DNA from 2 places in the Herbaspirillum sp. DW155 genome. Region 2 is predicted to be linked to the other one. Evidence: predicted binding sites of a transcription regulator. Region 2 holds the regulator's gene; the other holds the start of a gene.
The links. Region 2 encodes FliA, which starts transcription of late flagellar genes. Its sites were predicted from a motif close to CTAAAGTTTNNNNNNNNNNNGCCGNTA; they were not measured.
Positions count from the first base shown of each region.

Region 1: a site for FliA is predicted at 6,492-6,518, ahead of motA (flagellar motor stator protein MotA). Genes of this name have one in related genera too.

Region 1 covers NZ_AP029028.1:3,453,217-3,465,570, reverse strand. The annotation lists gene AACH55_RS15705 (hypothetical protein) at 1-427, shown strand, start outside; gene rimO (30S ribosomal protein S12 methylthiotransferase RimO) at 591-1,967, shown strand; gene AACH55_RS15695 (hypothetical protein) at 1,967-2,395, shown strand; gene AACH55_RS15690 (cystathionine beta-lyase) at 2,604-3,803, shown strand; gene flhD (flagellar transcriptional regulator FlhD) at 4,455-4,772, shown strand; gene flhC (flagellar transcriptional regulator FlhC) at 4,946-5,560, shown strand; gene AACH55_RS15675 (class I SAM-dependent methyltransferase) at 5,638-6,432, shown strand; gene motA (flagellar motor stator protein MotA) at 6,633-7,493, shown strand; gene motB (flagellar motor protein MotB) at 7,552-8,490, shown strand; gene AACH55_RS15660 (chemotaxis protein) at 8,576-9,130, shown strand; gene AACH55_RS15655 (response regulator) at 9,259-9,624, shown strand; gene cheA (chemotaxis protein CheA) at 9,677-11,863, shown strand; gene AACH55_RS15645 (chemotaxis protein CheW) at 11,882-12,354, shown strand, end outside.
Region 2 covers NZ_AP029028.1:2,152,893-2,165,246, forward strand. The annotation lists gene cheD (chemoreceptor glutamine deamidase CheD) at 1-203, shown strand, start outside; gene AACH55_RS09925 (chemotaxis response regulator protein-glutamate methylesterase) at 273-1,349, shown strand; gene cheY (chemotaxis response regulator CheY) at 1,527-1,922, shown strand; gene cheZ (protein phosphatase CheZ) at 1,915-2,574, shown strand; gene flhB (flagellar biosynthesis protein FlhB) at 2,940-4,115, shown strand; gene flhA (flagellar biosynthesis protein FlhA) at 4,118-6,226, shown strand; gene flhF (flagellar biosynthesis protein FlhF) at 6,223-7,710, shown strand; gene AACH55_RS09955 (antiactivator of flagellar biosynthesis FleN protein) at 7,745-8,548, shown strand; gene AACH55_RS09960 (RNA polymerase sigma factor FliA) at 8,554-9,291, shown strand; gene AACH55_RS09965 (IS1182 family transposase) at 9,410-10,876, shown strand; gene AACH55_RS09970 (flagellar protein FlgN) at 10,974-11,432, opposite strand; gene flgM (flagellar biosynthesis anti-sigma factor FlgM) at 11,461-11,775, opposite strand; gene flgA (flagellar basal body P-ring formation chaperone FlgA) at 12,018-12,354, opposite strand, start outside.

The sequences.
Region 1 (12,354 bases), 1.3 Mb from region 2:
GGAAAAACGGAAATTCAGACAACGATCTTGTGTCATCCTCTGCGGCGCGGCTACGTCATATGGATTGGTTTGCCTGATTTCGCTCTGGCATGACACCTCATATGGCGCTTGCGACTATTACACAAAATTGCTGAATGGCGGTGTCAAAGAGTTCAACGGGCGCCAATACAGAATCAGCATGTGCAGTACGAATTTCTTTTGGGGGGATGGTCGTCAGGTCAGATTGCAAATCTTCGATCAGGCAGGAACCCTTCAGGCGCTGCGCTATTTCACTTTTTATTGGAATGATGGCTCCGAAAAAGAGCTTGAATATGGTGACAATGTCATCCTCTACTACGACAAGTCCGCTAGTCAGGCACTTCACTCAATCCCAATTCCGCCGACTAGACTAGATTGGATTAAAGCACGGCTTCCTCTTGCCAATTGAAGTGGGCTAAAACTGCCTCCATAGCTGTCGAGCCGGACCTGAAGCAGGCAAAAAACAGCGGCAGCCAGCGGACGATGTACAATAGCGCCCTGATTTTTAAAGCATTTCCCGCTTTTTCCCGTACGTCCGGCCGTTTTCGGCCCGTCTCACTGAGCCTTCTGCCATGTCCAACCCGTCTTCTCCCGCCACCCCGGTCCTGCCCAAGGTCGGCTTCGTCTCCCTCGGCTGCCCCAAGGCGCTGGTCGATTCCGAACAGATCCTGACGCAGTTGCGCGCCGAAGGCTACGATACCGCCAAGTCCTATGACGGCGCCGATCTGGTGATCGTCAATACCTGCGGCTTCATCGATGCCGCCGTGCAGGAGTCGCTGGACGCCATCGGCGAAGCCCTGAACGAAAACGGCAAGGTCATCGTCACCGGCTGTCTGGGCGCCAAGAAGGATGCCGAGGGCGAAGACATCATCCAGAAGATTCACCCCAAGGTCTTGGAAGTGACCGGTCCGCACGCCGTGGGCGAAGTCATGCAGGCCGTGCACAAGCACCTGCCCAAGCCGCATGCCCCCTTCATCGACCTGGTGCCGCCGCAGGGCGTCAAGCTTACCCCCAAGCATTTTGCCTATCTGAAGATTTCGGAAGGCTGCAACCATCGCTGCAGCTTCTGCATCATCCCGTCCATGCGCGGCGACCTGGTGTCGCGTCCTATCGCCGATGTCATGCTGGAGGCCGAGAACCTCTTCAAGGCCGGTGTGAAGGAATTGCTGGTGATCTCGCAGGACACCAGCGCCTATGGCGTGGATGTGAAGTTCCGTACCGGTTTCTGGAACGGCAAGCCGATCAAGACCCACATGACCCAGCTGGTCGGGGCCTTGGGCGAACTGGCCCAGCAGTACGGCGCCTGGGTGCGCCTGCACTATGTGTATCCGTATCCGCATGTGGACCAGATCATCCCGCTGATGGCCGAAGGCAAGATCCTGCCGTATCTGGACGTGCCGCTGCAGCACGCCCATCCGGACGTGCTCAAGCGCATGAAGCGTCCCGCCAATGGCGAGAAGAACATCGAGCGCATCCAGGCCTGGCGCGCCCTGTGCCCGGACATCACGATCCGCTCCACCTTCATCGCCGGCTTCCCCGGCGAGACCGAGGCCGAGTTCGAGTACCTGCTGGACTTCCTGAAGGAAGCCGAGATCGACCGCCTGGGCTGCTTCGCCTATTCCCCGGTGGAAGGTGCGACCGCCAACGAGATCGCCAACCCGGTGCCCGAAGAAGTGCGCGAAGAACGCCGTGGCCGCGTCATGCAGCTGCAGGAAGAAATCTCCAAAAAGCGCCTGCAGGCCAAGGTCGGCAAGACCCTGCGCGTGCTCATCGATGAAGTGGACCGCAATGGCGGCACCGGCCGCACCTATTCGGATGCGCCCGAGATCGATGGCGTGGTCTACGTCAAGCCGCCTTTCGAGCCGCACCGCAAGCTGGAAGTCGGCCAGTTCGTCGACGTGCGCATCACCGCCGCCGACGCCCACGATCTGTGGGGCGCGGCTGAGTGATGCGCGCCAGGATGATGCGCGGCCTGCTGGCGGCTGCGCTGGTGCTGTACAGCGCTACCGTGCTCGTGCCGGCACAGGCTGCGTCTTCCGGTCCCGCCGCCAACGCCCCGCAAGGCTCGCTGCAGCAGACCCTGATGACGCACGCCCTGGTGCTGCGCGGCCAGATCGACGGGCGCGAGATCCAGCTCTCGCTGCAGCCCAAGAAGAATGAAGATGGCCTGGAAGGGCGCTACTTCTTCTTCGGCGGTGCGTCCGAAATCCTGGTGGCCGGCGAGGTCGACAAGGACGATTTCCTCATGGAAGAGTCGCTCAACGGCAAGGACGTGTCTGGCCAATGGGAAGGGCATCGCGAGGGGCAGTCCATTATCGGCACCTGGTCCAATGCCGACGGCAGCGTCAGCAAGCCCTTTACCTTGCAACTGCCCTGATTGCCTGCCGTGTCGTGGTGCTGGACAGAGGCGCTAAACAGAGCCGCTAAACAAGCGATATGAAGCTCAGTTCACTCTGTTCTGACATGGCCTCCAGTACTGGAGGCTGTCCGGCTACTCCTGTCGCTTTCGATGTGAACAAGCTGCGCGTATAGTGAGGCTTTTGCGCCCCGCCTCCTGGGGCGCCATCGTTTCCAGAGGCAGATCCGTGTCCGATTCCAAAGCAACGCCCCCCGCATCCTCCCTTCCGCTCGATCCCCAGACCGCACTGGTCCACAGCAGCTACCGCGCCCCGGACGGCTTTGAAGCCTTCCCGGTGGGCATCCATCACGCTTCCACCGTGCTGTTTCCGAATGTGGCGGCCATGCGTTCGCGCGACTGGCGGGAAAAACTCGGCTATACCTATGGCCTGCACGGCACCCCGACCAGCTTCGTGCTGGAAGCCCGGCTGGCCGAGATTGAGGGCGGCACCTATTGTCGCGTGACCCCCAGCGGCCTGGCGGCCATCGCCATGGTCAATTTCGCTTTTCTCAAGAGCGGCGACGACGTGCTGTTGCCCGATAACGTCTACGGTCCCAGCAAGGACCTGGGACGCTGGCTGGAGCGCGATTTCCAGATCAGTGCACGCTTCTACGATCCGATGATCGGTGAAGCAGGCCTGGCCGAACTGATCCAGCCCAATACACGCCTGGTCTGGACCGAAGCGCCGGGTTCGGTATCGATGGAAGTGCCCGACATCCCGGCCCTGTGCCGTGCCGCGCACGCCCGGGGCGTGCTGGTGGCCATCGACAATACCTGGTCGGCCGGCCTGGCCTTCAAGGCCTTCGAGCATGGCGTGGATATCGTCATGCAGGCCGTCACCAAGTACCAGTCGGGCGGCTCGGACGTGCTGATGGGCGCGGTCATCGTGCGCGACCAGGCACTCAACGAGAAACTGGAACTGGCGCACATGCGCCTGGGCTTTGGCGTGGGCATGGATGACGTCTATCTGGTCCTGCGCAGCCTGTCCTCGATGCGCCTGCGTTTCGAGGCGCACGATGCGGCGGCCCGCAAGGTCGCGGCCTGGCTCAAGCAACGCCCGGAAATTGCCGCAGTGCTGCATCCGGCCTTCGAGGATTGCCCCGGCCATGCCCACTGGAAGCGCGATTTCACCGGGGCAGGGGGCTTGTTCTCGGTGATCTTCGATGCCCGTTACAGCGAAGAGCAGACCGACCGTTTCGTCGACAGCCTGCAGATCTTCAAGATCGGCTACAGCTGGGGTGGGGCGCACAGCCTGTGTGTGCCTTACCGCATGCAGGGCATGCGCCACCAGTGGCAGCGCGAAGGCATCCTGGTGCGCTTCAACATCGGCCTGGAAGCCCCGGAAGACCTGATTGCCGATATCGCGCAGGCATTGCGTCGCCTGTAAGCCGGGAGCCGTCCATTTCCAAGGCTCAGTTTGCCGACAAGAAATTGAATAAAGGTAAATGCCTCGTCTGTTCAGCGTTTTGAGACAGCGCGACGGGTCATAGAATGCTAGCGATTCTTGATACGCCTGAAAGCTGGCTGAACGGAAATGTGAAGATGTTGCGCAAAATTCATCAAGCGGCGTAAATATCTGCAAGTTTTCTGTGGCCGCCGGCAAAAGGAAACTACAGTTAAACGCGGCGATATCGTGATAAATCTTGATGAGCTAGTCGTCCTTGAGCAACAACGAGGGTGAAAAGCCCCAAGATTTACAAAATTTTTTGTTTCTCTTGTGACAACTTTGTTCCTTCATTTCAGGCAAGAAACCTTTTGATCAGGAAATTCCTGATTGGCGCGGAAAGTCGCAAGAATACTGGCTCTTCTGTGCATAGCAGCAAAAACTTCCCCGCTGTCTTGCCGTGGTGTAAGACAAACTCCTACAGCTGATACAGGCTGTTTTCGGTCGAAAAATACCGATCAAGTCTAATTTCCCGCCTGTCCTGCCCCCCTCAGAATTGGCTTGCAGTCAAGTAAATGTAAGCGATTGTAAGCAGCTCGATGTGGCCTCCGGCCGCGTGAGCCTGTAGGAAGTTCTTACCGAGGTGGGGTGCCAATGAATACCAACGACATGATGGCGGAGATCCGCGATGCCAACCTGAGCTATCTCATGCTGGCGCAGCAAATGATCCGTTCGGACAAACCGACCGCAATCTTCCGTCTGGGCATCAGCGCCGAGATCGCCGATCTGATCGAAGGCCTGTCCAACGTGCAGATCATGAAACTGGCGGCAACCAACATGATGTTGACCCGCTTCCGTTTCGACGACGGCGCCATCCTCGGCATGCTGACCAACTACAACAAGGACAAAAGCCTGGCGCAGTCGCACGCCGCCATCCTGATGGCCTGTCAGCCCAGCGAACAAATTTCGTAAAACAACAAGACAAAGCAGGGCCGGCGTGTTCAGGGGAAGTCAACGCGCCGGAGGGGAGTTCGTTCTAAGCAGTCATCAGTTTGTGTCTTGAATCATGTCTGAGAGTCCGCCCGCCTGGGGCCTGCGGACTGGGGTCAGGCAGTTTTACTACGAAATCACCGGGGGGTAGCACCATGGCTAAGAAGAGCGTTGTCACAGAAGCGCAGGAAATTCAGTTGGCCATTGAATTGATCAACCTGGGGGCGCGCCTCCAGTTGCTGGAATCGGAAACTTCGCTGTCGCGCGAGCGGCTGTTGAAGCTGTACAAGGAATTGAAGGGGGTTTCGCCGCCCAAGGGCATGCTGCCGTTCTCGACGGACTGGTTCATCACCTGGCAGCCCAACATTCATTCTTCGCTGTTCATCAACATCCACCGCTATCTGGTGGAGCATGCGCGCATCAGCGGCATCGAAGCAGTCATGAAGGCCTACAAGCTCTATCTGGAGCAGGTCGGCTACAACGACGCCGGTGAGCCGGTCCTTTCCCTGACCCGGGCCTGGACGCTGGTGCGCTTCTTCGAAAGCAAGATGCTCATGACCACGCCGTGCTGCAAGTGTGGCGGCCACTTCGTGGTGCATCGTCTGGACCTGCATCAGGATTACCTGTGCGGCCTGTGCCACATGCCTTCGCGTGCCGGCAAGACCAAGAAGGCCAAGGATGCCGTGGTCATGGGTCTGGTCGAAGCGGCCATGCCGCTGCCGGCAGCGGCGTCCGTGGCAGCCGTGCCCGTGCTGGCTGCGGTGGCCTGAGCAGGCTGCCTGGGCGGTCGTATTGATGCGTTAATGGGCCGGGTCGGTCAACCACAAGAACAAGGCCGATAGCCTCGATGTCCGAAGATCAGAACCACGCCGGTGTACCGCGCAGGCCTCTGCGGCAGGCGCCGGCGATCCAGGCCCTGCTGCTGTTCGTGCTGGGCCTGGTCGGCGCCAATGTGCTGGATGTGTTGGGCCAGCGCGCCGGTCTTGCTCCTCTTTCCCCCCTCCAGACTTCGCTGCTGCATGGCGTGCTCGCCGCGCTGCTGGCGCGCCTGCGCCGCATGGCAGTGTGGTGGTGGCTGATCCTGCTGGTGTTTCCGGTGGCCGCACTGGCGGTGGGGCAGCTGCACCTGCCGTCGTGGGTGTTCCTGGCGGTGTTCTTGTTCCTGCTGGTGTTGTTCTGGTCGACCTTCCGCAGCCAGGTGCCGTTCTATCCTTCGGGCCAGAGCGCCTGGGATGCGGTGGCCGGCTTGCTGCCGCAAGGACGGCCGATCCGCTTCATGGACATCGGCAGTGGCCTCGGGGGCGCCGTGCTGGACCTCTCGCGGCGCCGGCCGGAGAGCGCCTTCACCGGTATCGAGATCGCTCCCTTGCCGTGGCTGATCAGCCGCGTGCGGGCCGCGCTGGCGGGCAACCGCTGCCGCTTCGTGCGGGGCGATTATCTGCTGCTCGATTTCGGCGACTACGATGTCGTGTTCGCCTATCTGTCACCGGCGGCGATGGTGGCGCTGTGGCAGAAGGCACGGGCCGAAATGAAGCCGGGCACGCTGCTTCTGAGTTACGAGTTTCATATCCCGGGGGCCACGCCTGATGTCGTGGTCCGGCCACCCCAGGGAGGCAGGGTGCTGCACGGGTGGTACATGTGAAGAAGTTGTAAAGGGCGAGAGGTGAAATTGCCTTGTAGAGGGGCGGCGAGACGTGACGTATCAAGTTTGCGTGAATTCAGCCGTAAATCGAAAAGGAAGGGCGTTTTTCGGATATGTATTCCCCCATTTGCTCGACTGGAATACCTGTAATCTGATGAACGTGAAAATACACTCAACGCCACAGGGACGGGAGTAGGCACTTGTTAGTCATCATTGGATATATCGTGGTCATGGCGTCCGTCTTTGGCGGCTTTGCCATGGCGGGGGGGCACCTCGGGGCGCTGTTCCAGCCTATCGAACTGCTCATGATCGGTGGTGCCGCCGGGGGCGCATTCCTGGTCGGTAACAACAACAAGGCCATCAAGGCCACCCTGAAAGCCTTGCCCACCGTCTTCAAGGGCAGCACCTATACCAAGGCGCTGTACATGGAGCTGATGGCGCTGCTGTTCGAAATCCTTACGAAGTCTCGTAAAGAGGGTTTGATGTCGATTGAAGGCGACATCGAAGAGCCGGAGAGCAGCCCCATCTTCAGCAAGTACCCTGGTGTGCTGGCGGACCATCACCTGATCGAGTTCATGACCGACTACCTGCGTCTGATGGTGTCGGGCAACATGGATGCCTTCCAGATCGAAAACCTGATGGACAACGAAATCGAGACCCATCACCACGAGGGCGAGATTCCGGTGCACTGCATCGCCAAGCTGGGCGACGGCATGCCGGCCTTCGGTATCGTGGCGGCGGTGATGGGGGTGGTGCACACGATGGAATCGGTGGGGATTCCGCCTTCCGAGCTGGGCATGCTGATCGCGCACGCGCTGGTCGGTACCTTCCTCGGTATTCTGCTGGCCTACGGTTTTGTGGGGCCGCTCTCCAGCTTGCTGGAACAGAAGCTGCACGAATCGACCAAGATCTACCAGTGCGTGAAGGTGACGCTGCTGGCGAGCCTCAATGGCTACGCACCGGCGCTGTCGATCGAATTCGGCCGCAAGGTCCTGTTCTCGACCGAACGTCCGACCTTCCTCGAGCTGGAAGAGCACGTCAAGCAGGCCAAGAGCAAGTAAGCGGTACAGGATGCAGCGCGATTCACACAGACAGCAGTATTGAAGCAGGAGCACAGGCATGGCCGACGAAGGGCTACGTCCCATTATCGTAAAGCGGATCAAGAAGGGCGGCGGGGGTCACCACGGTGGCGCCTGGAAGATCGCGTACGCCGACTTCGTGACTGCGATGATGGCGTTCTTCCTGCTGATGTGGCTGCTGGGTTCTACGGCCAAGGGTGATCTGAACGGTATCGCCGAATACTTCAAGACGCCGCTGAAGGTGGCCATGGCCGGCGGTTCCGGCAGTGGCGACGCCAACACGGTGCTGCCCGGGGGCGGCAAGGACCTGACCCGCCAGGATGGCCAGTTGCGCAAGGGCGAAACCGATATCACGGCGCGCAAGCAGAGTTTGAAGCAGGCGCAGCAGGAGCTGGAGCGGGCCGAACGCAGCCGGCTGGAAGAGTTGAAGGCGCGCATCGAAAAGGCCATCGATTCCAATCCGACGCTCAAGCAGTTCAAGAACCAGCTGTTGATCGACATCACCTCGGAAGGCCTGCGCATCCAGATCGTGGACGAGAAGAACCGTCCCATGTTTGCCCTGGCCAGTGCCCAGTTGCAGCCCTATACCAAGGAAATCCTGCATGAGATCGGACGCACCCTCAACGATGTGCCCAACAAGATCAGCCTGTCGGGCCACACCGATGCGACGCCGTATTCGCGGGGTGAGAAGGGTTACAGCAACTGGGAACTGTCGGCCGACCGCGCCAATGCGTCGCGGCGCGAACTGATTACCGGCGGCATGGATGAATCAAAGGTGCTGCGCGTGGTGGGCTTGTCCTCGGCGGTGTTGCTGGACAAGGAAGATCCGTTCAACCCGATCAACCGCCGCATCAGCATCATCGTCATGAACAAGAAGGCCGAAGAACTGGTGGAAAAGGATAGTGGCTCGCTCAATGTGCCCACCGACGCCACCGATGAAGATGTGCAGCAGGGGCTGAGTACGCCGGCCAAGAATTGATAGAGGGGTGGGCGACCTGCGCAGTTGCGCGGGGCGTGTCAATGAAGCAGAAGTGTTCCAATTGAACAGGGGAAGAGAGCCGGATATGCCGACCAAGACCATGCTGCAGGAGCTCAAGCGCTTGTTGCTCGATACTGCCAGCGGCGGCAGCCGCCAATTGACGGAAGTGGAGTCGGACCTGGTCCAGACCAACATCCTGTTGGGGGAAGCCATTGGCAAGCTGGGTAACAGCTTCATGGAGCTGCATCGTTCGGTACAGATGCAGCAGACCATTCTGGAAAGCCTGATGAATGGCACAGGCCAGTTCGACAGCGACAGCATCGAGCAGCTCAAGTCCACGCAGGGGGAAGTCAGTCACCACGTCAATGCGGCCGTGACCGGCCTGCAGTTCCAGGACATGACTAGCCAGTTGCTGGAGCGTATCGTGCGCCGCGTGATCGGCCTGCGCGAAGCGCTGGGGGTGCTGAGTGCCAACAGCTTCGAGATCGTGCCCGAGCAGGGGCAGACCGATGAAGAGTTGAAGGAACTGCTGGCCAGTACCGTGCAGGCCATGGAAGAACGCCTGACGGTGCTCGATTCGGGTCTGTGGAAGGCGGTGCGCCAGACCCGCATGGAAAGCGGCGATATCGAGTTGTTCTAGGCGGTGGCGGGCAGAGTGGTACAAGATTGAACTAGGTCATTCCGGTCAGACTGGGCGTTAGGTCGGATACCAATGGTGCGGCATAATGCATACGCGCATGAGCCTTATTGAAGAAACAGGGAGTAACGATGTCCAAAACGATTCTCGCAGTAGATGATTCCGGGTCACTGCGTCAGATGGTGGTATTCAGTCTGAAAGCTGCAGGTTACAACGTGACCGAGGCGGTCGATGGGGTGGACGCGCTGGAAAAGGCCAAGACGCATACCTTCGACCTGGTGCTGACCGATCAGAACATGCCGCGCATGGACGGCCTGACCCTGATCCGCTCCCTGCGCGAACTGAGCAGCTACGCCCGCGTGCCCATCCTGATGCTGACCACCGAGTTCAGCGACGAGATGAAGGCCAAGGGCAAGGCCGCCGGTGCCAATGGCTGGCTGGTCAAGCCGTTTGATCCGCAGCGCCTGACCGAGGTGGTGCGCAAGGTAATCGGCTGACCTTGCCGTAATAATAAAAAGACACGTACAGCATCCAGCATGGAGCCCAGGCATGAGCATTGATATGAGCCAGTTTTTCCAGGTCTTTTTCGACGAGGCCGAGGAAGGGCTCGCGGAAATGGAAAAGCTGTTGTTGGCCGTCAATGTGGCGTCTCCCGATCCGGAAGACCTCAATGCGGTGTTTCGCGCCGCGCATTCGATCAAGGGTGGTTCGTCCACCTTCGGCCTGACCGATATTGCTGAGGTCACCCACGTCCTGGAGTCGCTGCTGGATCGTATCCGCCAGGGCCAGATGAAGCTGACCTCGGAACACGTGGATGCCTTCCTGGCCGCCAAGGATGTGCTCAAGTCCATGCTGGACGGGCACAAGCACGGCGCCGAGGTGGACCAGGACGCCGTGGGTGATGTGCGCATGCTGCTGGAGGCCCTGTCGCAGGGCAAGAGTTCGGCGGCTGCGCCCAAGGCCGAGGCGGCTGCCCCGGCCGCTGCGGTGGTCGGACCGGATGGTCAGCGCCGCTACCGGCTGGACATGCCGGAGATCAGCGACAAGGATGCCGAAGCCCTGGCCGAGGAACTGGCCATGCTGGGCAAGCTGGAGAAGTCCAGGTCGCCCGAAGGGAAGTGGATTTTCATCCTCGATACGGCCGAGCCGATTGATGATGTCGTCGCCATCTGTGCCTTCATCGTCGATGTCGCCGACCTGAAGGTTTCGCAAGCGGTCGATCCGGCTCCGGGCAGCGAGGAAGAACGCGGCTACGGCTTCTTCGACAATTTCGTCACCCAGGAAGAGCGCGAGCGCACCCAGGGTTACGGTTTCTTCGACAACCATACCGCCATCGAAGACAAGGAGCGCGAGCAGGGCTACGGCTTCTTCGCCCCCTTCGTGCCGCTGGACATCAGTGCCAGGAAGAGCGAGGGTGAGGCGCAGGCTGCCGCTCATGGCGGTGGTAATGGCAGTGGCAATGGCAATGGCAACGGCCATCATGACGACGGCCATCTGCATGGCGATCACGGCGGCGAAAAGAAGGCTGCCAAGGGCGGCAGCGGTCCGGAATCGTCCTCGATCCGGGTCAGCATCGAGAAGGTCGACCAGCTCATCAACCTGGTCGGTGAACTGGTCATCACCCAGGCCATGATCGAGCAGCGCGTCGGCAAGCTCGACCCCATGCACCATGAACACCTGCTCAACAGCGTGAGCCAGTTGAGCCGCAATACCCGGGATCTGCAGGAGTCGGTGATGTCGATCCGGATGATGCCGATGGATTACGTCTTCTCGCGCTTCCCGCGCATGGTGCGCGATCTGGCGCACAAGCTGGGCAAGCAGGTCGAGTTCGTCACCCACGGCGCGGCCACCGAGTTGGACAAGGGCCTGATCGAGCGCATCGTCGATCCGCTTACCCACCTGGTGCGCAACAGCATCGACCACGGTATCGAACTGCCCGAAGCCCGGCGTGCCGCCGGCAAGGGCGAAGCCGGCGTGCTGTCGCTGTCGGCCGAGCACCAGGGCGGCAACATCATCATCGAGGTCACCGACGACGGTGGCGGCCTGAACCGCGAAAAGATCCTGGCCAAGGCCAAGCAGCAAGGCATGCCGGTGACCGACAGCCTCTCCGACGCCGAAGTCTGGCAACTGATTTTCGAGCCCGGCTTCTCCACCGCCGAGCAGGTCACCGATGTCTCGGGCCGTGGCGTGGGCATGGATGTGGTCAAACGCAACATCCTGGCCATGGGCGGCGCGGTGGATATCCGCTCCAGCAAGGGCTTTGGCACCACGATTTCGATCTCGCTGCCGCTGACCCTGGCGATCCTGGATGGCATGTCGATCCGGATAGGTGAAGAAGTTTACATATTGCCGCTAGGATATGTGGTTGAATCTTTGCAGCCTTTGTCGCAAGATATCAAGGAAATCTCCGGTCAGGGCCAGGTGCTGCGCGTTCGCGGCGAATATCTGCCGCTGATTCCGCTTTACCATATTTTCAACATCGAACCTTCATTTACCGATCCCTCGCAAGGATTGGTGGTGATTCTGGAGTCAGATGGGAAAAAAGCGGCACTTTTCGTGGATGACCTGATTGGACAACAACAGATCGTTGTCAAGAATCTGGAATCCAATTACCGGAAGGTCGCCGGCATTTCCGGTGCTACCATTCTGGGCGACGGCGGCGTCGCCCTGATTGTCGATGTGGCAGCCTTGCTGCGATCCAGCCGCCAATTGAATGACGAATCTGTATTTTCCTGATTTTTAAAGGGCCTCAACATGTCTGACAATGCAACCAAGAATCTTTCCGGCTTCGGCGAAAAGACCGACAGCAACGGAAACGAATTTCTTGCCTTCACCCTGGGTAAGGAAGAATACGGCATCGATATTCTGAAGGTGCAAGAAATCCGCGGCTACGAAGCCGTCACCCGTATCGCCAATTCGCCTGACTTCATCAAGGGTGTGGTGAACCTGCGCGGCATCATCGTCCCCATCGTGGACATGCGCATCAAGTTCCAGCTGGGCGAGCCGACCTATGACCAGTTCACCGTGGTCATCATCCTCAACATCGGCGGTCGCGTCGTGGGCATGGTGGTCGACAGCGTTTCCGACGTGATCACCCTGACCCAGGAACAGATCAAGCCGGCTCCGGAGATGGGGACCACCTTCGATTCCGACTACCTGATCGGTCTGGGTACCCTGGAACAGCGCATGCTGATCCTGGTGGATATCGACAAGCTGATGTCCAGCGC
Region 2 (12,354 bases):
ACCTGAAGGCGGAAAACATCCGCGTGGTGGCCGAAGATCTCAACGATATCTATCCGCGCAAGGTGTATTTCTTCCCGCGCACCGGCAAGGTGCTGGTCAAGAAGCTGAAACAGATGCACAACAACACGCTGGTGGATCGCGAAAAAGCCTACGCCAGCAAGCTGGTCACCAAGCCGGTGGGTGGCGAGGTGGATCTGTTCTGAGAGCGTGTCACCGGCGGCTCCGCCCGTATGGCAGGGCTCCCTGCAACATTGAGTTTGAGTGATTGAGTGATGAAAATTAAAGTTCTTATCGTCGACGATTCGGCACTGATCCGCAGTGTCATGCGCGAGATCATCAGTAACCAGCCGGATATGGAAGTGGTCGGCGTGGCGCCAGATCCGATCATTGCGCGCGAGCTGATCAAGCAGACCAATCCTGATGTACTGACGCTGGATGTGGAAATGCCGCGCATGGATGGCCTGGATTTCCTCGAAAAGCTCATGCGCCTGCGCCCCATGCCGGTGGTGATGGTGTCCTCGCTGACCGAGCGCGGCTCGGAAATCACCCTGCGCGCACTGGAACTGGGTGCGATCGACTTCGTGACCAAGCCCAAGATCTCGATCCAGAGCGGCATGCAGGAATATGCCGACATGATCGCCGACAAGATCCGTGCCGCCGCCAAGGCGCGCGTGCGCGCCCGTCCGTCGAGGTCGGCCGAGCAGGCCGCAGGCCCCAGCGAAGTTTTGCCGCAGATCCGTAATCCGCTGACCAGTAGCGAAAAGCTCATCATCATTGGTGCCTCCACCGGAGGCACCGAGGCCATCAAGGAATTCCTGATCCGCATGCCCTCGGACTGCCCGGGCATCCTGATCACCCAGCACATGCCGGAAGGCTTTACCCGTTCCTTCGCCCAGCGCCTCAACAACCTGTGCAAAATCTCGGTGGTGGAGTCGGCCGGCAACGAGCGCGTGCTGCCGGGCCATGCCTATATCGCCCCCGGCCATTCGCACCTTCGGCTGGTGCGCAGCGGCGCCAACTACATGACCCAGCTCGACCAGGGACCGCCGGTGAACCGTCATCGTCCCTCGGTGGACGTGCTGTTCCAGTCGGCCGCCACCTGTGCCGGCAAGAACGCGGTGGGCGTGATCCTGACCGGCATGGGCAAGGATGGCGCCCAGGGCATGCTGGACATGCGCAATGCCGGTGCCTACAACTTTGCGCAGGATGAAGCATCGTGCGTGGTCTTCGGCATGCCCCGCGAAGCCATCGCCATCGGAGCGGCGCATGAAGTCTTGTCCCTGCAAGCCATGCCGGGCAGGGTGCTGGCGTGGCTGGCAGAACACGGAAGCCGCGCATTGCGCGTCTGAAGCGGATTTCAGCGCTTATTGTTCTGTCAGTTTCGTTTTGCTGCACTACAATGCGTTGCAGATGAGGGGCAGCATGGGCCACCAGCCCATGCTGGAGTCATAAAAGGGGTATCGGTTCAAGTTGTCACGCGCACTGGCCGATAACCAAGAATTCAATTGTTCAGATGGAGTCTTAGCATGTCGGGTCCCAATACCAAGTTCTTAGTCGTCGATGATTTCTCGACCATGCGCCGTATCGTGCGCAACCTGCTCAAGGAATTGGGCTATACCAACGTGGATGAGGCCGAAGATGGCATCCAGGCGTTGCAGAAGCTGCGCAGCGACCAGTTCGACTTCGTGGTGTCCGACTGGAACATGCCCAATATGGATGGCTTGACCATGCTGCAGGAAATCCGCAAGGATCCGGCCTTGTCCAAGCTGCCGGTGCTGATGGTCACGGCCGAAGCCAAGAAGGAAAACATCGTCGCCGCCGCCCAGGCCGGTGCCAACGGTTACGTGGTCAAGCCCTTCACCGCGGCGACGCTGGATGAGAAGCTGGGCAAGATCTTCGAAAAAATGGCCGCAGGTGGCTGAGGTGGACAGCGCCCCCAATTCCGCTCGTACCCCGTCGGCCGAAGGCACCGCGGTCAGCGACGAGGTGCTCGTCCGCATCGGCCACATGACGCGCAACCTGCACGACAGCTTGCGCGGGCTGGGGTTTGACCGGCTGCTGGAAAGAGCCGCCAGCGACATGCCGGATGCCCGCGACCGGCTGGAATATGTGGCGCGCATGACCGAGCAGGCCGCCCAGCGCGTGCTCAATGCCACCGAGCTGGCCAGCCCGCTGCAGGAACGCATCAATGATGGCGCCAACGCGCTCAAGGCCGAGTGGGATGCCGCTGCCACCGGCAGTTTCGCCGAGGCCGACTATCGGGCCCTGGCGGCCAAAACCTCCGCCTTCCTGGCGCAGACCAGCGAAGACAGCAGCGTAACCAAGCAGCAGCTGCTGGACATCATGATGGCCCAGGACTTCCAGGACCTGACCGGCCAGGTCATCAAGCGCGTCACCAAGCTGGCGCACGACCTGGAGTCGCAACTGGTGCAATTGCTGGTGGACTACTCGCCGTCGGACGTCAAGCGCGAAGATACCGGCCTGCTCAACGGTCCGCAGATCGATCCGACCGGCAAGGACGTCATCGCCGACCAGGGGCAGGTGGACGACCTGCTGGAGAGTCTGGGCTTCTGACGACGACCCTCCGGTCATCTTCTTGTCCTCGTAAAACGCTTCCGAGCTTGCCAATCCGGCAACTCCGAAGCGTTTTGTTTTGACATGGCCGGCAGGCGCGTCAGCGCCTGACTTCCAGGTCGGGGCAGGTGGCCGCAAGTGCCCGTCCAGCTTGACTTTCTTCACATGTTGCAGGTTCGATACGAAGCGTTTTGTCACAGGCAGACCCTTGCGGTTTTGCCTAGTCCGAAATGGGGGACCTTTTCGCCCCTATTCCCCTGATGATCCGGGCGGCCGCTCGCCAATAATCCTACCCTATTGTTCTAGAAATCCGTCCAGTGCTATGGGTGCCGGACGGGCAGAGGTTTAGCAGGGGGATACGGCGGATGGCCGAAGACAGCGATATGGAGCGGACCGAACCCGCCACGGGCAAACGCATTGAGCGTGCCCGTGAGCAGGGGGATGTGCCGCGTTCGCGCGAATTGGCCACCACCTTGATGCTGCTGGTTGGCGGCAGTTGCGTCTGGCTCTTCAGCGGTCCGGTGGTGACCAGCCTGGACCGCGTGCTGGTGGCCACCATGAGCTTCGAGCGGGCCGCTGCCTTCGACCCGGTGGTGATGTTCAACATGCTCAGCGCCCACCTGATGGATGTGGCCGTGTCGCTGATCCCGATTGCCTTCCTGATGACCCTGGCCGCCATGGCGGCGCCGCTGGCGCTGGGGGGCTGGCTGTTCAACGTCGAGTCGCTGGCGCCCAAGTTCAGCAAGCTCAACCCCATCAGCGGTTTTGCGAACATGTTTTCGGTCAATTCGCTGGTCGAACTGGTCAAGTCCGTGCTCAAGACCCTGCTGGTCGGTACCGTGGCCTGGGTGGCCATTCGCGGCCAGATCGATGCGGTCATGGGCCTGGGCGTGGAGTCGCTCAAGACCGCCGGTGCGCACTCGGCCCACCTGCTGTGGATCAGCTTCATCACCATGGTCTCGGCGCTGATCTTCATTGCCGCGCTGGACGTGCCTTACCAGCTCTGGAATTATGGCCGCAAGCTGCGCATGACGCGCGAAGAGGTCAAGCAGGAACACAAGGAATCCGAAGGCGACCCGCACATCAAGGGCAAGATCCGCGCAATGCAGCGCGCCATGGCGCGTCGCCGCATGATGGCCGAAGTGCCCACCGCCGACGTGGTGGTGACCAACCCGACCCACTATGCCGTGGCCCTGAAGTACACCGAAGGCAAGATGGGCGCGCCCAAGGTGGTGGCCAAGGGCGCCGACGACATCGCCGCCAAGATCCGCGAACTGGCCCGCGAGCACAAGGTGCCGCTGCTGGAAGCGCCGCCGCTGGCGCGTGCGCTGCACGCCCATACCGAGATCGGCGACGAAATCCCCGAAGCGCTCTACACCGCTGTGGCCGAGGTATTGGCCTACGTGTTCCAGTTGCGCACCTATGGCCAGTTCGGCGGCAACCGCCCGGTGCAGCCCACCGATCTGAACGTGCCCAAGGAACTGGATCCGGCCACCGCACCCAAGAAACCCCGCGGGCCCAAGAATAGAAGCAGGCAGTAACCATGGCGACCAAACTCAATACCATGAAAATCCCGGCCTGGGTGCCGGTCAAGAGCGGCAGGGCGATGGCGGCCCCGATCCTCATCATCATGATGCTGGCGATGATGGTGCTGCCGCTGCCGGCCTTCATGCTGGATCTGCTGTTCAGCTTCAACATCTCGCTGTCGGTGATCGTGCTGATGACCGCCCTTTATACGGTCAAGCCGCTGGACTTCATCGCCTTCCCGGCGGTGCTGCTGGTATCGACCATGCTGCGCCTGTCGTTGAACGTGGCCTCTACCCGTATCGTGCTGACCGAAGGTCATACCGGTCCCGATGCCGCCGGCAAGGTGATCGAGGCCTTCGGCCACTTCCTGATCGGCGGCAACTACACGGTCGGTATCGTGGTGTTCGTGATCCTGACCATCATCAACTTCATGGTGGTGACCAAGGGTGCCGGCCGTATCGCCGAAGTGGGTGCGCGTTTCACCCTGGACGCCATGCCCGGCAAGCAGATGGCCATCGATGCCGACCTCAACGCCGGCCTCATCGGTGAGCCCGAAGCCCGCGCCCGCCGCAAGGAAGTGGCGCAGGAGTCGGAGTTCTACGGCGCCATGGACGGTGCCTCCAAGTATGTGCGCGGCGACGCCGTGGCCGGCATCATCGTGACCGTGGTCAACATCGTCGGCGGTCTGGTGGTGGGCATGGTGCAGCACGACCTGGCCTTCGATGCGGCCCTCAAGAACTACACCCTGCTGGCCATCGGTGACGGCCTGGTGGCGCAGATTCCTTCGCTGATCATCTCGACGGCCGCCGGTGTGGTCGTCTCGCGCGTGGCCAACGACCAGGACGTGGGCGGCCAGCTGATCAACCAGCTGTTCGCCAAGCCGGAAGTGCTCTACATCACCGCCGTCATCATCGGCGGGATGGGCCTGATCCCCGGCATGCCGCACATTGCCTTCCTCCTGCTGGCAGCCGCCATGGGTGGTGGCGCCTATGCCATCAGCAAGCGCGTCGAAAAGACCAAGGCCACGGCGGCTGCGGCCACCCCGCAGGCCGCCGCCGCAGCAGCAGCGCCTTCCGAGGCGGAAGAAGCCACCTGGAACGACGTCATGCCGGTCGATACCCTGGGCCTGGAAGTGGGCTACCGGCTCATCCCGCTGGTGGACAAGGGGCAGGGCGGCGAACTGCTCAAGCGCATCAAGGGCATTCGCAAGAAGTTTGCCCAGGAAGTGGGTTTCCTGTCGCCGCCCATCCATATCCGCGACAACCTGGAACTGAAGCCCTCGGCCTACCGCATCACCCTGAAGGGCGTGGAAGTGGGCAATGGCGAAGCCCATGCCGGCCAGTACCTGGCCATCAATCCGGGCATGGTGACCGGTCCGCTGCCGGGCATGATGACCTCGGACCCGGCCTTCGGCCTGCCGGCCGTGTGGATCGACAGCAGCCTGCGCGAACAGGCTTCCACCATGGGGTATACCGTGGTCGATGCCGGCACCGTGGTGGCCACGCACCTCAATCACCTCATCACCACCCATGCGGCCGAGCTGCTGGGTCGCCAGGAAGTGCAGAGCCTGCTGGACCACCTGGCCAAGGAAGCGCCCAAGCTGGTGGAAGACCTGGTGCCCAAGATGCTGCCGCTGGGTACCCTGCAGAAGGTGTTGCAAAACCTCCTGCTGGAGGGCGTGCATATCCGCGATATGCGCACTATCATCGAAACATTGGCCGAACATGCTGCCCGCATTCAGGATCCGACCGACTTGACGGCGATTGTCCGCATTGCGCTGGGTCGTGCCATCGTGCAACAGATTTTCCCGGGCGAGAGCGAGCTGGCCGTCATGGCGCTCGATTCCAAGCTCGAACGCCTGCTCATGCAGGCACTGCAGGCCAGCGGCGAGAGCGGCGGCATCGAGCCGGGCCTGGCCGATTCGCTGGTGCAGCAGACCGAGATGGCGGCGCAGCGCCAGGAACAGATGGGCCTGTCGCCCGTGCTGCTGGTCGGCGCACCGCTGCGGACCTTGCTGGCGCGCTTCCTGCGCCGTGCCATGCCGCAGTTGCGCGTGCTGTCGCACGCTGAAGTACCCGAGTCGAAAACGATTAAAGTTACCAGCCTAGTTGGAGGGCAAGCATGAACGTCAAGAAATTTATCGCCAATTCTTCTCGCGAGGCCTGGCGCCAGGTTCGCGAGGCGCTTGGGCCGGATGCCGTCATTCTCTCCAACCGCAACATTCCCGACGGGGTGGAGATCCTGGCCATGGCCAATGAGGATATGACCACCCTGGTGGCGCCCACCGGAGCACGCGACCCGAACGGGCGTGCCCAGAGCGGCCAGTCCGGCGCGCCGGGCCCGCAGCCGTCCAGGCGTCCGGCGCTGCTGTCCTCGCCGCTGGCGCAGCAGCAGCCCCGCGCCGCGCAAGCTGCGCACCCCGACTCCGTGCCGCTGCTGGACCAGCCCGCCCATGGTCGTGCTCCGGTGCGTGCGGCCGACGCTGCGCCAGCCGGCGACGCCCGAGTCTGGCGCAGCCGCCGCACCGAGCAGGCTGCCGGTCGCCCGGCCGCCTCCGGCCGGCCTGCGCAAGAGTCTGGCGAGCAGGAGCTGCGCCCGCGTTCGGCCCTGCCCGAATTCGATGGCAAGGATTACGACGAGATCCTCTCCGAAGTCATGAGCGAGATCCGCTCCATGCGCGGCGTACTGGAAACCCAACTGGCCGAGATTTCCTGGGGTGGCACGCAAAAGCGTGATCCGCTCAAGGGCGTGGTTTTGAAGGAAATGCTGGCGGCCGGTTTCTCGGCCAGCCTGTCGCGACTGATTACCGAAAACCTGCCTGCCAATTCCAAGTCGCAGGACATCATGTTCTGGGTCAAGTCGGTCCTGGCGCGCAACCTCAACACCCTGGCCAACGAAAACGAGTTGCTGGAAAACGGCGGTGTCTTCGCCCTGGTCGGCCCCACCGGTGTGGGCAAGACCACCACCACCGCCAAGCTGGCAGCGCGCTGCGTGATGCGCCACGGCTCCGGCAAGCTGGCCCTGATCACCACCGACGGCTACCGCATCGGCGGATATGAACAATTGCGCATCTACGGCAAGATCCTTGGGGTGATGGTGCATTCGGTCAAGGACGAGACCGACCTGCGCATCGCCCTGGAAGAGTTGAAGGGCAAGCACACCGTGCTGATCGACACGGCCGGCGTGGGCCAGCGCGACCAGATGGTGGCCGAGCAGGACGCCATGCTGGCCGGTGCCGGCGTAGACATCAAGCGCCTGCTGTGCCTGAACGCCACCGCCACCGGCGGCACCTTGAACGAAGTGGTGCATGCCTATTCCAGTTCCGGCCTGGCCGGCTGCATCATCACCAAGCTGGACGAAGCCGCCACCATCGGCAACGTGCTGGACGTGGTAATCCGCCACAAGCTCAACCTGCATTACGTGGCCAACGGCCAGCGCGTGCCCGAAGACCTGCACGTGGCCAACAAGCTCTACCTGGCTGACCGCGCCTTCAAGCAGAAGCGCGAAACCGCCCCCTTCGAATTCCAGGAGGGTGAGTTACCGGGGGTCATCGGGCCCACCGCCATGTCCATGAATGACCGCGGACTGCGTGAGGTGAGCTTTGGCTAGTTACGATATCGACCAGGCAGCAGGTCTGCGCCGGATGCTGGAGCGTCCGGTGCCCAGGCTCTTTACTTTCTTTTCGGTGCTGGGCGAGGAAGAGAAGAGTGCCATGCTCATCAATCTGGCAGCGTCTCTGTCGCAGGCCAAGCACAGCGTGCTGGTGGTGGATGGCGATGTGGCCAGCACGGGTCTGTTGACCCGGATCGGCCTGCGTCACGATGTGGCCACCCTGCAGGAAGTGGCCCGCATGGAACGCCCCCTGACCGAAGCCAAACGGCTGTTGCCGGAGGGTTTTTCGATGGCGCGCATCGCCCGCCGCAGCGTGCCTTCGGCGACCGATCCCCATGCGGGACGGCTGGCCGAGATATTCGACACCCTCATCGAGCAGGCCGAGATCACCCTGGTCAATGGCGTGCTGGCAAGCGACCTGTCGCTGCCGGTGCCGACCATGGAGATGGGCGAGATCGTGATCCAGGTGTCGACCACGGCGTCCTCGATCAAATCGGCCTATGCGCTCCTGAAGAGCCTGAGCGACCGCATCGGCCGCCGTCCCTTCAGTCTCATCGTCAACGATGCCACCGAGGCCGAAGCCCGGACCGTCTACGCCAACATGGCCCAGGCCGCCAGCCGCTACCTGGCTGCGCAGTTGAATTTCATGGGGGCGATTCCGGCCGATGATCATATTCGCCGCGCCACCGGCCAGGGCCGCGCGGTGCGCGACGTCTTCCCCTTTGCCGGGGCGGCGCTGGCGTTCCAGCGCTTGTCCAAGCGCTTCGCCGCGGGTTCGGATGCGGCCCGCAGTACGTATGGCATGGCCACCGACGGTGCCAGCCTGGGAGTGTGACGTGCATGTATAACGTCAAGGGAAAGAAGGGCAAGAACGACGTGCTGGAGCAGCATGCGCCGCTGGTCAAGAAGCTGGCGCATCAGCTCAAGGCCAAGCTGCCCCCTAGCGTAGAGGTGGACGACCTGATCCAGGCCGGCATGATGGGCCTGCTCGACGCCGTGAACCGCTACGAGGAAACCCACGGCGCCCAGTTCGAGACCTATGCGGTGCAGCGCATCCGCGGCGCCATGCTGGATGAGCTGCGCAGCAGCGACTGGCTGCCGCGCAGCATCCGCCAGAACGCCCGCAAGGTCGAAGAGGCCATGCAGACCCTGCTGCAGCAACTGGGCCGCCAGCCCCAGGAGGCGGAGGTAGCGCAGCACATGAAGATCAGCCTGGCCGATTACCAGGCGCTGTTGACCGACTGCGGCGGCCATCAGCTCATCTATTACGAGGATTTCCACGACGAGGACGGCGGTCATGAGCATTTCCTGGATCGTTACCAGGCCGGGGAGAGCGATGACGATCCCTTGCAGAGCCTGATCGATGGCGGTTTCCGCGAAGCCGTGGTGGATTCCATCAAGGCCTTGCCCGAGCGCGAGCAGATCCTGATGGCCCTGTACTACGAGCAGGAAATGAACCTGAAGGAAATCGGCGCGGTCATGGGCGTCTCCGAGTCGCGCGTGTGCCAGTTGCACAGCCAGGCCATTTCGCGCATGCGCTCGTATCTGCGCGAGCATTCCTGGAGCGGGGTGGCCTGAGGGGACTGCCGCCGCAAGACCGCGCAACCCGATGCGCCAACGAAAAAGCCCGGCAATGCCGGGCTCAGATTGATGACAAAGCCCTGGCGAGAGCCAAGGCTTTGTTGTTTAATCGGTCATGCTCAAAAAACCGACAGCCGCCCAGCACGAGTTAGAGATGGTGACCATCGAGATGCTCGTGCCCAAGGACCACCTGCTGCGCAAGATCGACGCGGCGGTGGATTTCGAGTTCATCCGCGAGAAGGTGGCGCATCTGTATTGCGCCGACAATGGCCGCCCGGCACTGGACCCGGTGGTACTCTTCAAGCTCTTGTTCATCGGCTACCTCTTCGGTATCCGCAGCGAGCGCCAGCTCATCCGCGAGGTCCAGGTCAACGTGGCCTATCGCTGGTTTGCCGGATTCCGTCTGACCGACAAGGTGCCGGACTCCTCCACCTTCTCCCAGAACCGGCGCCGCCGCTTCATTGATACCACCGTCTATCAAGACATCTTCGACGAGATCGTGCGCCAGGCCATTGGACGCGGCATGGTCGATGGCCGTGTGCTCTACAGCGACAGCACCCACCTCAAGGCCAACGCCAACAAGAACAAGTTCGACTACGTTCAAGTTGCCCAGACACCCTCGGCCTATCTGGCCGAACTGGATGCGGCTGTGGATATCGACCGTGCCGAGCATGGCAAGAAGCCGCTCAAACGTGACGATGATGATGAGCCGCCCACCAAAGAGATCAAGGTTAGTCGCACCGATCCCGAGAGCGGCTACATGGTGCGCGACGACAAGCCCAAGGGCTTCTTCTACCTGGATCACCGCACCGTCGATGCCAAGCATTGCATCATTACCGATACCCATGTCACGCCCGCCTCAGTCCATGACAGTCAACCTTATCTGGCACGCCTGGATCGTCAGCGCCAGACGTTCGGATTTGATGTACAGGCCGTTGGCCTGGATGCTGGCTATTTCACACCGGCCGTCTGCCAGGGACTGGAGAATCGCGAGATCAGCGGCGTGATGGGCTACCGCACACCCAACCACAAGCCGGGGACATTCTTTAAACGGGCGTATGAGTACGATGCCTACCGTGACGAATACATCTGCCCGCAGGGCCAGTCCTTGCACTACAGCACCACCAATCGGCAGGGGTATCGGGAATACAAATCCAAGCCTGAACAATGCCGGGGCTGCAAGGTACGCGAGCAATGCACCAATAGCGCCAATGCGGTCAAGGTGGTGACGCGCCATGTGTGGGAGCGTTCCAAGGAGAAGGTGGATGATCGGCGTCGTACCGAATGGGGCAAGCGCATCTATGCCCGACGCAAGGAAACGGTAGAACGCAGCTTCGCCGACGCCAAGCAATTGCACGGACATCGCTATGCCCGCATGCGCGGCTTGCGCAAGGTCGCCGAGCAGTGCTTGTTGGCGGCGGCGGCCCAGAACATGAAGAAGATTGCCCTGCTGGTGGCGCGCTTGCGCGCGCTTTTACCGGGCTTGAACGCCTATGCCAGCGTACAAAAGTGGCTACAGAGAAAAATGAGCGCATTGCTTGGCTTCTGCGCCATCGACCATCTGCAAATTACCTGCGCCTGAAAAACAAAACCCCGTGTTCGAAAACACGGGGTTCGTCATCAACCTGAGCCCGGCAATGCCGGGCTTTTTGCTGGGTCCGCCGAGCTGGCAGGGCGACTTACACGACGCCCAGCCTGCGGCCGGAGGAGCGGATGCTGTTCTGGCCGTCCGGCCCGTAGAAATTGCCGGTGCCGGTCTTGCCTTGCAGGATGGTCAGCGCGCTCTGGTTGATGGAGAGCTTCTTGCCGATCAGCAGGCCGTTGACGCGGTTCAGTTCCTTGGCATCCTGCGCCAGTTCGAACAGGCTGGCCCAGATCTCGCGATCGGCTTCGCTGGCCTGTTCATTCATCCACGCCTGCATGCCGCTCTCATCGGCGCTGTAGCCCAGGCTGCCCAGCAGGGCATGGCGGTTGCCGGCCAGGGTGGACATCTCGGCGACGATGGCGGCTTTTTCGGAAATGATGTCGGTCAGGCCTTCGGCCGTGGCTTCGGCCAGCAGCGCCTGTTCCTGGTTCAGTTTTTCCACCAGGCGCGACAGGGCGGCGTGTTCCAGAGAGAGTTTGCTGGCCGGGTTCATGCGAGGCGATCCTGTAGACGGATGGCAATCAAGCCTGGCGGGCGTTGATGAGGTTCTGGGCGGTATTGATCACGCCATTGGCGATCTTGTCCGGGTTGATCTGGAAGGTGCCGTTGGCGATGGCCGCCTTGATGTCGGCCACTTTCTGAGCGTCAAAGCTGGAGCTGCTGTTGCTGCCGTTGACGTCCAGCGCCTGATAGGTGCTGGACAGGCGCACGCTGTCCGAAGCGGCGGGCGCGGCACCTGCCCCATTGCCTGCAGCGGTCCCGGCAGGAGTATTGGTGCGAGCCTGCGTCTGCTCGGTGTTGAGGGTCGTGGATTTGAGTGCGTCGTTAACGTTCACGGCAGTATTCCTTGTAGGGTGGGGGCGCTGCGCACCCGCCTGTCGTATGGATTATCGACCAGTTCTGGACAAACTTTAACATCCGCCACCGCAAAATGCGGAAATTCAGGCAATTTTCTTCACTTCTGCCGCCAGGCAAGCCGCTGCGTTCCGCCTCCCGCTTGCCTGTTGAAAATATTGCTTCATATAAATAGTGTGGGCGCCCTGTCCGGGGTAAGCCGGTCGCGGTGCTCGGCAATGGCTCAGTAGTTGATCTCCAGAATCCCGCCCGCCTTGGCGATACCGCTGACCACTTGTCCGTTCGCCGTGCGGGCCTGGGCCATCTGGCCTTCGTCGGCATTGGTCATGGCGCGCGCCTCGGTCGAAATCTGGAAGCCCGGACCGGTCGAGATCACCCGCACCGCCTGGCCTTGCTGCACCACGCGCTGGTTGCGCACGGCGTCCATGCGCAGCGGCATGCCGGCGCGCAGGGACATGCTGGCCACCCGTCCGATGACCTGGGATTCCTCGGTGATCACGCCGCTGGGCAGGGCCGACATGTCGCCGCGGATACGGGTGATGTCGCTGGCGCTGATGGTC